2 regions of the Gordonia sihwensis genome follow, and region 2 is predicted to be linked to the other one. Evidence: riboswitches for the same ligand, from Rfam matches in the RefSeq annotation. Region 2 holds a riboswitch; the other holds the start of a gene.
The links. Region 2 has a riboswitch for S-adenosylmethionine ahead of P5P27_RS16505 (aminotransferase class V-fold PLP-dependent enzyme). Riboswitches for the same ligand answer to the same signal wherever they lie in the genome.

Region 1: it holds a riboswitch for S-adenosylmethionine, as region 2 does, so the genes downstream of both, P5P27_RS05125 (bifunctional o-acetylhomoserine/o-acetylserine sulfhydrylase) here and P5P27_RS16505 (aminotransferase class V-fold PLP-dependent enzyme) in region 2, are expected to answer to the same signal.

Annotation. Positions count from the first base shown of each region.
Region 1 is NZ_CP121248.1:1,071,453-1,078,042, reverse strand. It holds gene P5P27_RS05135 (MFS transporter) at 1-1,118, opposite strand, end outside; gene P5P27_RS05130 (NADP-dependent isocitrate dehydrogenase) at 1,212-2,429, opposite strand; SAM riboswitch class IV at 2,794-2,908, shown strand; gene P5P27_RS05125 (bifunctional o-acetylhomoserine/o-acetylserine sulfhydrylase) at 2,975-4,285, shown strand; gene metX (homoserine O-acetyltransferase MetX) at 4,334-5,494, shown strand; gene P5P27_RS05115 (nuclear transport factor 2 family protein) at 5,518-5,895, opposite strand; gene P5P27_RS05110 (DUF3017 domain-containing protein) at 5,938-6,300, opposite strand; gene P5P27_RS05105 (bifunctional methylenetetrahydrofolate dehydrogenase/methenyltetrahydrofolate cyclohydrolase) at 6,300-6,590, opposite strand, start outside.
Region 2 is NZ_CP121248.1:3,444,618-3,451,207, forward strand. It holds gene P5P27_RS16495 (MDR family MFS transporter) at 1-971, opposite strand, end outside; gene P5P27_RS16500 (MarR family winged helix-turn-helix transcriptional regulator) at 971-1,447, opposite strand; gene P5P27_RS16505 (aminotransferase class V-fold PLP-dependent enzyme) at 1,601-2,836, opposite strand; SAM riboswitch class IV at 2,854-2,967, opposite strand; gene P5P27_RS16510 (hypothetical protein) at 3,266-3,841, shown strand; gene P5P27_RS16515 (isochorismate synthase) at 3,864-4,970, shown strand; gene P5P27_RS16520 (O-succinylhomoserine sulfhydrylase) at 4,973-6,172, opposite strand; gene P5P27_RS16525 (rhodanese-like domain-containing protein) at 6,186-6,590, opposite strand, start outside.

The DNA of each region.
Region 1 (6,590 bases), 1.9 Mb from region 2:
CCGACCAGTGACGGTGCCCGGTAACCGAGACCGTGGGCGATCACCAGCCCGCCGACCCATGCGCCGAGAGCGTTGGCGACGTTCAGCGCCGAATGGTTGAGCGCGGCCGCGATCGTCTGCGCATCGTGCGCGACGTCCATCAATCGCGTCTGCAGCCCGGGGATGGCGGCCGATCCGGAACAGCCGACGAAGAAGGTCATGATCACGGCCGGCCACCCGGTGGACACCAGGAGCGCGAACAGCACCAGCGCCGACGCTGCGCTCGCCATGCCGATGGCGATGGCCTTGTCGCCCAGGCGGTCGGCGAGACGGCCGCCGAGGTAATTGCCGCTCACCATTCCCGCGCCGAACAGCATCAGCGCGATCGGCACCGCGGCCTCCGACAGTCCGCCCAGCGAGGTGAGCGCGGTGTTCAGATACGTGTAGAAGGCGAAGAAGCCGCCGAATCCCACCACGCCGACCAGCAGCGTCAGCCAGATCTGCCCGTGGCGGAGTCCGCCGAGTTCAGTGGCGGGATCGGTGGTGCGCATCGACCGCAGATCGGGCACCACGCGCCACAGCGCGAGCACCGTCACAGCACCGATCACCACGACGAGGGCGAGGGCGGCGCGCCACCCGAGCGCCTGGCCCAGCCAGGTGGCCGCCGGCACCCCGAGGACGTTGGCCACCGACAGTCCCATCATCACCTGCCCCACCGCCTGCGCACGGCGGCCGGGGCCGGCGAGGTGGGCGGCGACCAACGAGGCCACGCCGAAATACGCCCCGTGCGGCAGCCCGGCGACGAAGCGTGCGGCCATCAGCGTCGGATAGTTCTGCGCCACCAGACTCAGCGCATTGCCGAGAGTGAACGCCACCATGAGTGCGATCAACAGCGTCCGTCGCGACACCCGGGCCGCGACCACCGCGATCAGCGGCGCGCCCACCACCACGCCCAGCGCATAGGCGGAGATCAGGTGCCCGGCGGTCGGCTCACTGACGCCGAGGCTCGACGCGATGTTCGGCAGCAGCCCCATCGCGACGAACTCGGTGGTTCCGATGCCGAATCCGCCGAGCGCGAGTGCTCCGACCACCCAGCCCACCCGCCGAGCCGGATGCTCGCCGTCGCACGATGCCGCCACGTCCTGAGTCTCGGTGTCCACCCGATGCGCAACACCCGCACGCCGAGCGCCATTCCACAGACCGCGGTGACCTCCGACACCCGGAGGAGAGGACTACCGCAGCGCGGCCTGCAGATTGTCGTCGAGGGCGCCCAGGAACTCCTCGGTGGTGAGGTACGCCTGGTCGCCGCCGACCAGCAGTGCCAGGTCCTTGGTCATCTTCCCCGACTCGACGGTCTTGATGACGACGTCCTCGAGCTTCTCCGCGAACTCGCGCACCTCGGGAGTGTTGTCGAGCTTGCCGCGGTGGTCCAGACCACGCGTCCAGGCGAAGATCGACGCGATCGGATTGGTCGACGTCGGCTTGCCCTGCTGGTGCTGCCGGTAGTGCCGGGTCACGGTGCCGTGCGCGGCCTCGGCCTCACAGGTCTGGCCGTCGGGTGTCATCAGAACCGAGGTCATCAGTCCGAGCGAGCCGTAGCCCTGGGCCACGGTGTCCGACTGGACGTCGCCGTCGTAGTTCTTGCACGCCCAGACGTAGCCGCCCTCCCACTTGAGCGACGAGGCGACCATGTCGTCGATCAGCCGGTGCTCGTAGTGCAGCCCCGCGGCATCGAACTCGGCCTTGAACTCACGCTCGAAGACGTCGGCGAAGATGTCCTTGAACGCGCCGTCGTAGGCCTTGAGGATGGTGTTCTTGGTGGACAGGTACACCGGATAGTTGCGCTGCAGTCCGTAGTTGAACGACGCGCGCGCGAAGTCCTCGATCGACTTGTTGAAGTTGTACATGCCCATCACGACGCCGCCCGACTCCGGGATTCGGACGATCTCGTGCTCGATCGGCTCGCTTCCGTCGTCGGGCGTGTACGTGATGGTGACCGTTCCCGCCGAGGGCACCTTGAAGTCGGTGGCGCGGTACTGGTCACCGAAGGCGTGACGCCCGACGACCACCGGCTTGGTCCAGCCGGGCACCAGCCGAGGCACGTTCGAGATCAGGATCGGAGCGCGGAAGATGGTGCCGCCGAGGATGTTCCGAATGGTGCCGTTCGGCGATCGCCACATCTTCTTGAGACCGAATTCCTCGACGCGGGCCTCGTCGGGGGTGATGGTGGCGCACTTGACGCCGACACCGTGCTTCTGAATCGCGTGCGCGGCGTCCACGGTGACCTGATCGTCGGTCGCGTCGCGGGTCTCGATCCCGAGGTCGTAGTAGTCCAGATCGATGTCGAGGTAGGGGTGGATCAGCTTCTCTTTGATGAACTGCCAGATGATTCGCGTCATCTCGTCGCCGTCGAGTTCGACGACGGTGCCCTCGACCTTGATCTTGCCCATATGGCTCTGTGCCCTCCTCAGCAGTAGACCGCCGGCCACTCGTCCTCAAACGTAATACGGACGGTCGTTCGGCGCGGCGGGCTCCAAACAGAACGCGCGTACTGTTTTAACCAGCATATCCCATGAGCAGCTCAGCGACCGAGCGATCGTGCAAGCACCGCCGTGCCACCGCAGATCCGCGCCGAATGCACTGTGCGGCAGCAGTTCTCCTTGTACACAGCGCCGACGCGCCGAGACCGACCGCTCGCACCGGTCGCCGCTTTTGCGCGGTCCTACCACATCGCCCACCGAGTCGACAGATTTACGACCAGGGGCGGTGAAGCCGTTTCAACAGCCGCATCGAGTTGATATATCCTCAGCAACAGGTCATGAGTGTCAGCGCACAGCCCCGGCTTGCTGACCGGCAACCCTCCATCCGCGGTGGGGTGCTCCGGGTGATGACCTGGCTGCGACGGAAGTCGCCGCAGCAAGCGCGGGTCCGAGGGTCGGACCCAACATACGAGGCCCGCCCCGGGCCGCCGACCGAAGAAAGAGAATGACGTCTCATGTCTGACGCCGCGAATTGGAGCTTCGAGACCACCCAGGTGCACGCCGGGCAGGTAGTCGACGCGACCGCCAAGACACGCGCACTGCCGATCTACCAGACCACGTCGTACGTGTTCGACAACACCGACCACGCGGCGAACCTGTTCGCGCTCGCCGAGCCGGGCAACATCTACACCCGGATCATGAATCCGACGCAGGACACCGTCGAGCAGCGCCTCGCGGCTCTCGGCGGCGGCGTCGCGGCCCTCTTGGTGGCCTCCGGCCAGGCCGCCACCACCTACGCGATTCAGAACATCGTCGAGGCCGGCGGACACGTCGTCTCTAGCCCCCGCATCTACGGCGGCACATACAATCTCTTCCACTACACGCTGCCGAAGTTCGGCATCGAGGTCTCGTTCGTCGACGATCCCGACGATCTCGAGTCGTGGAAGTCGGCGATCCGGCCCAACACCCGCGCACTGTTCGGTGAGACCATCGCGAACCCGCACAATCAGGTCCTCGACATCGCCGGAGTGGCGGACGTCGCACACTCGCACAGCCTCCCGCTGATCGTCGACAACACGGTCGCGACGCCGTATCTGCTGAATCCCATCGAGCACGGGGCCGACATCGTCGTGCACTCGGCTACCAAGTACATCGGCGGTCACGGCACCGCGATCGGCGGCGTCATCATCGACGGCGGCACCTTCGACTGGCGCGTCCAGCGCGACGGTGAAGACCTGTTCCCCGGCTTCACCACCCCGGACCCGAGTTACAACGGCGTCGTCTTCGCCGACCTGGGGGCTCCGGCCTACGCGCTCAAGGCGCGGACGCAATTACTGCGCGACACGGGCGCGGCCATCTCGCCGTTCAACGCCTTCCTGCTGGCTCAGGGCATCGAGACGCTGAGCCTGCGCGTGGAGCGCCACGTCTCCAATGCACAGAAGGTGGCCGAGTTCTTGGAGGCCAACGACCAGGTCACCTCGGTCTCGTACGCCGGTCTCAAGTCGTCGCCGTACTACGAACGGGCGCAGAAGCTGCTGCCGAAGGGCGCCGGCGCGGTCATCGGATTCGAGATCGAGGGCGGCGTCGAGGCGGGCAAGGCCTTCGTGAACGCGCTGACCCTGCACAGCCATGTCGCCAACATCGGCGACGTCCGCTCGCTGGTGATCCACCCCGCGTCCACCACGCACAGCCAGCTCTCCCCGGAGGAGCAGCTGGCCGCCGGTGTGACGCCCGGTCTAGTCCGGCTCGCCGTGGGCATCGAGGGCATCGACGACATCCTCGCCGACCTCACCACCGGGTTCGCCGCGGCAGCGCGAGTCAAGTAGCCGTTGTCTCGTCCACTGCCGTTGTCTCGTCCACTGAAGGGAGGCCAGGTGTCGGTCAGTATCGACCCGGCCACGACGGTGAGCGACCCCGACTGGGCCACCCGTCCGGACGGAGCTCAGGTCAGTGTCTCGATCGGCGATCTGACTCTCGATTCGGGGGCCACGCTGGCCGACGTCACCGTCGCCTTCCAGAAGTGGGGCACGCCGACGGCGGCCCGGGACAACATCGTGTTGGCGCTGCACGCGCTCACCGGTAACTCGCACGTCGCCGGCCCGGCCGACGATCAGTTCTCGATGACCGGATGGTGGGACGGACTGATCGGGCCGGGCTGCGCGGTCGACACCGACGAATGGTGCGTGTTGGCGCCGAACGCGATCGGCGGCTGCTTCGGCTCCACCGGTCCCGGCTCCCTCGCTCCCGACGGCAGGCCGTGGGGGTCACGCTTCCCGCGGCTCACCGTTCGCGACCTCGTCCGGTCGGAGTCGCTCGCGCTGGAGGCACTCGGCATCAGCCGGCTGGCCGCCGTCGCGGGCGGCTCGATGGGCGGTGCCCGTGCCCTCGAATGGGCGGTCACCTACCCCGACGCGGTCGGCGCCGCGCTGGTGCTGGCGGTGGGCGCGCGGGCCAGCGCCGATCAGATCGGCACGCAGACCACCCAGATCGAGGCGATCAAGTCCGATCCCGCGTGGCAGGGCGGCGACTACTACGGGACCGGCCGCTCCCCCAGCACCGGAATGGGTATCGCGCGCCGGATCGCGCATCTGAGCTACCGAAGCGACCGCGAGCTCGACCAGCGTTTCGAGAACCGCCCCCAGGGGGAGGAGAACCCGCTGGTCGACGGCCGCTACTCCATCGCCAGCTATCTGGAGCACCAGGCCGAGAAGCTCAAGCGGCGCTTCGATCCGGGCGCCTACGTGGTGCTCTCGGACGTCCTCAACAACCACGACGTCGGCCGCGACCGCGGCGGCGTCGCGGCGGCCCTGGCCGGATGCAGCGTGCCGACCGTCGTCGGCGCCATCGACTCCGACCGGCTGTATCCGCTGTACCAGCTCGAGGAGATCGCCCGCGAGCTCGGCGACTGCGTCGGCGGGCTGCACGTGATCCGCTCCGACGCCGGCCACGACGGATTCCTCACCGAGTTCGAGCCGATCCGGGAACTCCTCGCGAAGACGATGGACGTCGCGCGCCTGCGGCGGTCGGCGGACTGAGCCGCACCCCGCAGCGCTCACTCTCACAGTTCCGTCGAGGTCACCCAGTACTCGGTGAACCGTCCGTCGCGGACGCTCAGGATGTCGTTGCCCGTCAGATACGAGATCTGTCCGTCGGACGTCGTACCCTGACCTGCCCACCGCCCGGCCACGTAGCCGTCGGCGGCGAACGGCCCGACCTCCACCTCGAAGACCAGGTCCCGGTAGGTGGCTTTCGTGGCGTCGACCAGTGCGGCGAGCTTGCCGGGACCGGCGACCTCCGCGCTCGGCCAGTGCCCGAGGAAGTCCTCGCTCACCAGTTCCTCGGCGACCGCCTTGAGACGTTCACGGTCGGTCGGCCCGTTCCACAATTCATCGATCCAGCGGCGATACAGATCGCATGCGTCGGCAGATTCGGTCATGCCTCAACCGTGACACATCACGGCGCCGACCCGGCGGAGGTGCTATGCGGTTCCGAGCGAGTCGATCGATGTGGCGAGCCAGAGCACGGTGCCGCCGAGCGCCGCCATGGCGCAGATGTCGAAGACGCGGCTGCGCACCTGCAGGAGGCCGACGCGATTCGCCGGAAGGAACGCACGGAACACCGCGCCCAGGAGCATCGCCGAGCCGAAGACGAATGCCCCGCGTCGCCAACGGTCGATCAGCACCAGCAGCGCCGCGACGGCGATCACCGCCAGAACGGTGTAGTAGGGCACGTTCGCGATGAAGCCGTGCAGCTTGCGGGCACGGCGCATCGATTCCACCCGTGCCGAGTCGACCGGGACGGGCCCGTCGTGCGCGGCACCCCCGGACGCCTCGGCCGCCATCACTTGCTCTCGAGGTCCGCCAGCTGAGCTTCGGCGCGCTCGACGACGTTCGCCAGCAGGAATGCGCGCGTCAGCGGACCGACGCCGCCCGGGTTGGGCGACACTGCGCCGGCGACCTCCCAGACGTCGGGGTGCACGTCGCCGGTGAGTCCCGCCTCGGTGCGGCTGACGCCGACGTCGATGACGGCGGCACCCGGCTTCACCATGTCGGCCGTGATCAGGTGCGGCACGCCGGCTGCCGCGACCACGATGTCGGCGCGGCTCACCTCGGCCGCGAGGTCGCGGGTACC
Region 2 (6,590 bases):
AGCATCTGCAGACCGGCGACCATCGGGCTCGAGCCACGGAGCACCTGGAAGTACTGGGGCAGCATCGAGATACCGCCGAACATGACCGCACCGACGATGAGGGAGACGAGGATGCCCTGTGCGAAGACCCGGTTCTTGAAGACGCGGAGCGGGATGATCGCCTCGTCGCCCATCTTGTTCTCGATCACAATGAACGCGGCGATACCCGCGGCGCCGATCAGGTAACAGATGACGCTGTTCAGCGACGTCCAGCCCCAGTCACGGCCCTGTTCGGCGACGATCAGCAGCGGCGCGACGGCCACCGCGACAGCGGTAGCGCCCCAGTAGTCGGTGCGGTGTCCGGTCAGCTTCTGCTGCGGGTAGTTCAGCACCTTGTAGACGACCACCAGCGCGATGAGGCCGATCGGCACGTTCACCAGGAACACCCAGCGCCAACCGGAGACGCCCAGGATCGAGTTCGCGCCGGCGAGGAAACCGCCGAGCACCGGGCCGAGCACGCTGGACGTGCCGAAGACCGCCAGGAAGTAACCCTGGTACTTGGCGCGTTCCAGCGGTGCGACGATATCGGCGATCGTGGTGATCGCCAGCGTGAACAGACCGCCCGCGCCGAGACCCTGGAGCGCACGGAAGCCGGCCAGCTCGTACATCGACGTCGACATGCTGCACAGGAGCGACCCGATGATGAAGATCGTGATCGCGAGCAGGAAGAACTGCTTGCGTCCGTAGATGTCCGACAGCTTGCCGTAGAGCGGCGTCACGATCGTCGAGGTCACCAGGTAAGCGGTGGTGACCCACGCCTGCAGGTCGTATCCGTGCAGGTCGTCGGCGATGGTGCGGATCGCCGTCGACACGATCGTCTGGTCGAGCGCGGCGAGGAACATGCCGATCATGAGTCCGCTCATGATCGTGAGGACCTGACGATGCGTCAGGTTCCGGCCGGGGAAGTCCGCGGCGGCAGTTGGTGAACTCATCAATCAGCTTTCGTGGTGCAGGGGAAGATTCGGGTTTCGACCGCGTCGACGAACCGGCCGAGGAGGCGGACGAATATCTCGAACTCCTCCGCGGACCAGTCCTCCACGGTTTCGCCGACGAGTCGTCGTCTCGACTCGGCGATCTCGCAGACCTTCTCCCGGCCGTCGTCGGTGAGGACCAGCTGCGACGCACGCCCGTCTTCGGGGTGCGCCTCGCGCCGGACGAATCCTTCCTTCACCAACTGCGCGACGTGCCGACTGGTGGTCGAGGGGTCTGTCACCAGCCGATCGGCGAGGTCGCGCGAGCGCATCGGGCCGTTCCGCAGGACGAAGAGCGCTCGGTACGCGGCGGTCTCGAGTGAGCCATTGCGTCCGTTCCAGATTCCGGTGTGCAGCGCCCGATCCCTGAGCCGCGTGTATCGGCTGAGGGCGACGAACATCTCGTCGAGCTGTTCGGGCGTCGCTTTCACTCTCATCCCTCTTCGTTGCAGTCTGCAATCAACTAATTGCGCTCTGCAAGTATGAGAGGTGCCGGCTCCCGGCCGCAACTGAGAAATTTCGGCATAAATGGACGTACGTCCCGCGCCCGGCGAACCCCACCGCGCCCGCTGTGAAAGCGGACGAGAAATCTACCGCCGCACCAGATCCGACAGCGCGGCCAGCAGACGATCGACATCGTCCGACGACGTCCCGAGACCGAAGCTGGCCCGGACCGCACCGTCGGGGTAGCCCAGCTTCCGCAGCAGCGGATGCGCGCAGAACTTGCCGTCGCGCACGCCGATCCCCCGCGTCACCGACAGATATTCGGCGACACTGCGCGGGGAATGGTTCTCCACGGTGAAGCCGGCGATACCGACGCGGTCGGCCGCATCGTCGAAGCCCCGCAGCGGATGCACGCCGGGCAGCAGCGCCAACCCCTCGTCGAGACGCTGCTGCAACCGGTGCTCGTGATAGCCGATCTCCTCGAAACCGATGTCCTGCAGGGCCTGCGCCGCCGCTGCGAGCGCCACCACCCCCAGCGTGTTGGGAGATCCGGCTTCGTGACGAGCGGCACCGGTGTGCCACGCGACTCCGCCGTCGAGGTCGACGTCGGCGGTGGCGCCGCCGCCGGCCAGGTACGGTTCCGCCGCATCGAGCCAGTCGCCGCGGCCCACCAGCACGCCCGCACCGAACGGCGCGTACAGCTTGTGGCCGGAGAAGACGAGGTAGTCGATGCCCCAGGACGCGATCGAGACGGCGCGGTGCGGGACCAGTTGCGCGGCGTCCACCAGAATGCGCGCGCCGTGCCGATGCGCCGCCGCGGCCAGCCGTCCGATCGGCAGCACCTCGCCGGTCACGTTCGACGCACCGGTGATCGCGAGCAACGCGGCGGGCGCGGCAGCGAGTTCTGCTTCGAGCCGCCCCACCGTCTCTTCGACGGTGCGGGCCGCCGGCACCACGCGAGCGCGGCCCGTCCGGGTCCAGGGCAGCAGGTTGGCGTGGTGCTCGATGTCGAGCACCACCACGTCGCCGGGGGTGACGTGCGCGGCGAGATTGACGGCGTCGGTGGTGTTGCGCGTGAACACCACCGTGTCGTCGCTTCGACCGCCGACGAACCGCCGGACGGTCTCCCGAGCCTGTTCGTATCGCGCTGTCGTGACCTGAGAGAGATGGCCCGCGCCCCGATGCACGCTCGCATACTCGGTCAACGCGCCGGAGAGCCGTTCCGCGACAGACACGAGAGCCGGGGCCGATGCCGCGTAGTCGAGGTTCGCGTAGACGGTCTCGCCCCCTGCGGTGGTCGGCACCGTGGTGTCGGCACCGACCACCGGCGCGAGGGGACGAATGGGTGCCGGGCACACGGCCCGGTCGAGGATTGCGGTCATGACACGACTCCAGTAGATCTCCGCACTTGCCGGACGTCGGTCGACGCCGGCCGGGTCGTCACCTGGAGCACCCCACCGCGGTGGAGGGTTGCCGACCGGCCAGCCAGGGCTTCGCACCGGTTCTCGTGACCCGCCGTCAAGGATGCCGGTACGCGTCATTCGCGGAAAGCATTAAAACCACGGCGGGTGTAATCACCGGCGGATCCGCAGTTAGCGTGGTTTCAACATCCCTGTTCAGAAAGGCCTCCCGTGGTTCATCCGTCCGACCCGCAGTATCCGAGCGGCGCTCCCGGCCGGCCCCTGCCACAACCGCCCCTGACACAACCGCCACAGCCGTCGCCGTACGGGCCGCCCCACCGGTACGGACCCGCGCAGCCGCCGTACGCACCGAACCCCTTCCCGCCCGGCCCGTGGCCGCAGCAGCCGCCGGTGAAGGGTCCGAAGCCGATGTTCTTCGGCATCGTGGCGGTGACCGCACTGGTGGTCGCCGGACTGACGACGCTGCTGATCCTCGCCCCCTGGGACTCCGACAGCGACACCGGTGCGGCGCCGGAGACCACGCGGACGTTCGCGCTCAAGGGCGGGACGTCCGTGGAGGTCCGGGTGCCCGCCGGCTGGACCGCCGTCACCGACACCAACGACGGCGCGCCCGTCGTGGTGCTGCGGGCCGCCGACGACGACCGGGTGCTGTCGCAGATGTCCGACGACCTCACCTCGCTCGGCGAATCCGGCTCGGGGACCCCGGTACACACGGTGGTGGTGTTCGCCGACAGTTGCTCCGGAACCGCCTCCGTCGGCGAGTGGAAGACCAAGAGCCGTGACGACTCCGCGAACGGCCACACCGAGCAGTGGCTGTACGCGACCTCGAGCGTCGACGGTCGCACCTGCGTCAACATGTCGGGTGCCGACGCGGGCGCCGACCCCGTCTCCGCCGGATCCGCGGGCCGCGACCTCCTCAAGCGGTTGATCAGGGAGAAGCGCATCACAGCAACGAAGTCCGTCTAGCTCTCGCGGGTAACCTGGCCAGGTGCCTGCCGGTCTGTCGTTTCTGCTGTCGAACACCGATCTCAACGCCCGCGGATTCGGAGTGCGCGCCGCGTTCGGCTCCGTGGCGCAGGCGCGAGAGGCCCTCGCCGCCGGCACCGTCGACTTCGTCGGCGGCGCCCTCGGCTTCGACACCGGCGGTCCCGCATCATTGATCGCCCCCGAACGGGTCGACTTCTCCCCCGCAGCCACTCCCGCGACGGTCGACGGCTCGGTGGTCGCGGAGGTCTCGGTGACCCCGGACTCGGTGCACCGCGAGCGAGTCGTCCGCGCACTCGACGCCATCGCGTCGGGCGCCGCCGAGAAGGTGGTCGTGGCTCGCAGCCTGGGCGCGTCGCTCACCCGGGCCGTCGAGCCTGCCGAACTGATCGGCCGATTCACGGCCACTGCCGGCGGGTCGACGGTGTTCGCCGCCGATCTGAGCGCAGCGCCGGGACACGACGGCAACTGGCTGATCGGCGCGAGTCCGGAACTCCTGCTCCGCAAACGCGGTTCCATCCTCCAATGCGTTCCCTACGCGGGGTCGGCCCCGAAGTTCGACGCCGGAGGCCGTCCCGTTCCGAACGCCGCCGAGGAACTCAGCCGTTCGGCGAAGGACTTGCGCGAGCACGCGTACGTCGTCGACTATCTGCGCGACCTGCTCCAACCGCTGTGCAGCCGTATCGCCATCCCCGACCGGCCGCAGACCATCTCCACCAACCACGTCTGGCATCTGGCGACGCCGATCACCGGAGAGCTGGCCGATCCGACGATCACGGCGCTGGAACTGGCGGCGCTGCTCTCCCCGACGCCCGCCGTCTGCGGGACACCGACCGAAGCCGCGGCGCGGATCATCGAGGAGGTCGAAGGACCGCGGGAGTTCTACGCCGGAACCGTCGGCTGGTGCGACGCCGCCGGCGACGGGGAATGGGTGGTCTCGATCCGGTGTCTCGAGCTCGACTCGTCACGCACGAGGGTCAGCGCCTGGGCCGGAGGCGGCATCGTCGCCGGCTCCGACCCCGACGCCGAGGTGGCCGAGACTACCGCGAAGTTCCAGACGGTGCTCAGTGCACTGGCCGACGCGGACCGCCCGGTGCGTGCCGACGCCTGAGCTCAGCCCAGCGCCGCGTCCAGATCGCGCAGCAGATCGTCCGCGCTCTCCAGACCCACCGACAGCCGGACCATCGAGTCGGTGAGACCGATCGCCGCACGGCCGTCGGGCCCCATCGCCCGGTGGGTGGTGGTGGCCGGATGCGTGATGAGGCTCTTGGCGTCACCGAGGTTGTTGGAGATGTCGATGATCTGCAGTCCGTTGAGCACTTCGAAGGCCCGCTCCTTGCCGGAAAGACCCGGCCGGTCGGCGAGTTCGAACGTGATGACCGTTCCCCCGCCGGACATCTGCGAGCGCGCCAGCTCGTACTGCGGGTGCGACGACAGGAAGGGATAGATCGCCTTGGCCACCCGGGGATCGGCGTCGAGGAATTCGGCGACTCGCAGCGCGGTGGCGACCGACTGGTCGAGGCGCAGCTTCATCGTCTCGAGGCCCTTGAGCATCACCCACGCGTTGAACGGACTGAGCGCCGGACCGGTGTGACGCATCAGTTCCCGCACCGGGCCGTCGATGAACTCCTGCGTGCCGAGCACCGCACCGCCCATCACCCGGCCCTGGCCGTCGATGTGCTTGGTTCCCGAATACACGATGACGTCGGCGCCCATGTCCAGACCGCGCTGCAGCAGCGGGGTCGCGAAGACGTTGTCGAGCACCACCGTCGCGCCGGCCGCGTGCGCCATCTGCGACACCTTGCGGACATCGACCAGCGTCTGCATCGGATTCGACGGCGTCTCGAAGAACACCGCGTCCGTCGGCTCGGCGAGGGCCCGCTCCCACTGGTCGAGGTCTTCTCCGTCGACGAAGACCGTCTCGACGCCCCAGGACGGGAGGATCTCGTTGCAGATCACGAAGCAGGAACCGAAGAGGCTGCGCGCCGCGACGAGGCGGCTGCCCTTCTTCAGCAGCGCACCCAGTGCCACGAACACCGCGGCCATGCCGCTCGCCGTCGCGAAGCAGGCCTGCGTCCCCTCGATCTGGCGGAGCCGCTCCTGAAACATCGCGACGGTCGGATTCCCGTAGCGGGTGTAGACGAAACGCTGTTCTTCGCCGGTGAAGGCGCGTTCGGCCGCCTCGGCCGACTCGTAGACGTATCCGCTGTTGAGGTAGAGCGCTTCGGAGGTCTCGAAGAAGCCGGAGCGAAGGATCCCACCGCGCACGGCGACGGTCTCTGGAGAAACCCAGTCGGGCAGCTCTCGGCTCATTTCACAGACTCCTTCATGACTGTCGCCAGGGCAGCGACGCGGCGCGCCAACCGGCCCCGCCACGGTGCCCGTCGGCGTCGATCGGGCCTTCGAACCCGTCGAGAATGTTGTACGCCTGCCCGAATCCGGCGGCGACCGCGGCCTCCGCGGCACCGATGGACCGATGGCCCGAGCGGCACAGGAACAGCAGTTCGTCGTCCGGCTCCACGCCGGCCTCGCGCAGTTGGTCGACGAAGCGCGGATTGGGCGCACCGTTCGGGTAGTCGATCCACTCGACGAACAGCGTGCGCTTGCCGAGCGATTCGGTGTCCGGCACTCCGACGAAGTTCCATTCCGCTTGCGTGCGGCAGTCGATGAGGACTGCCTTCGGATTCTCCGCGAGCCGCTGCCATGCCTGCTCACACGTCACGTCGCCGCT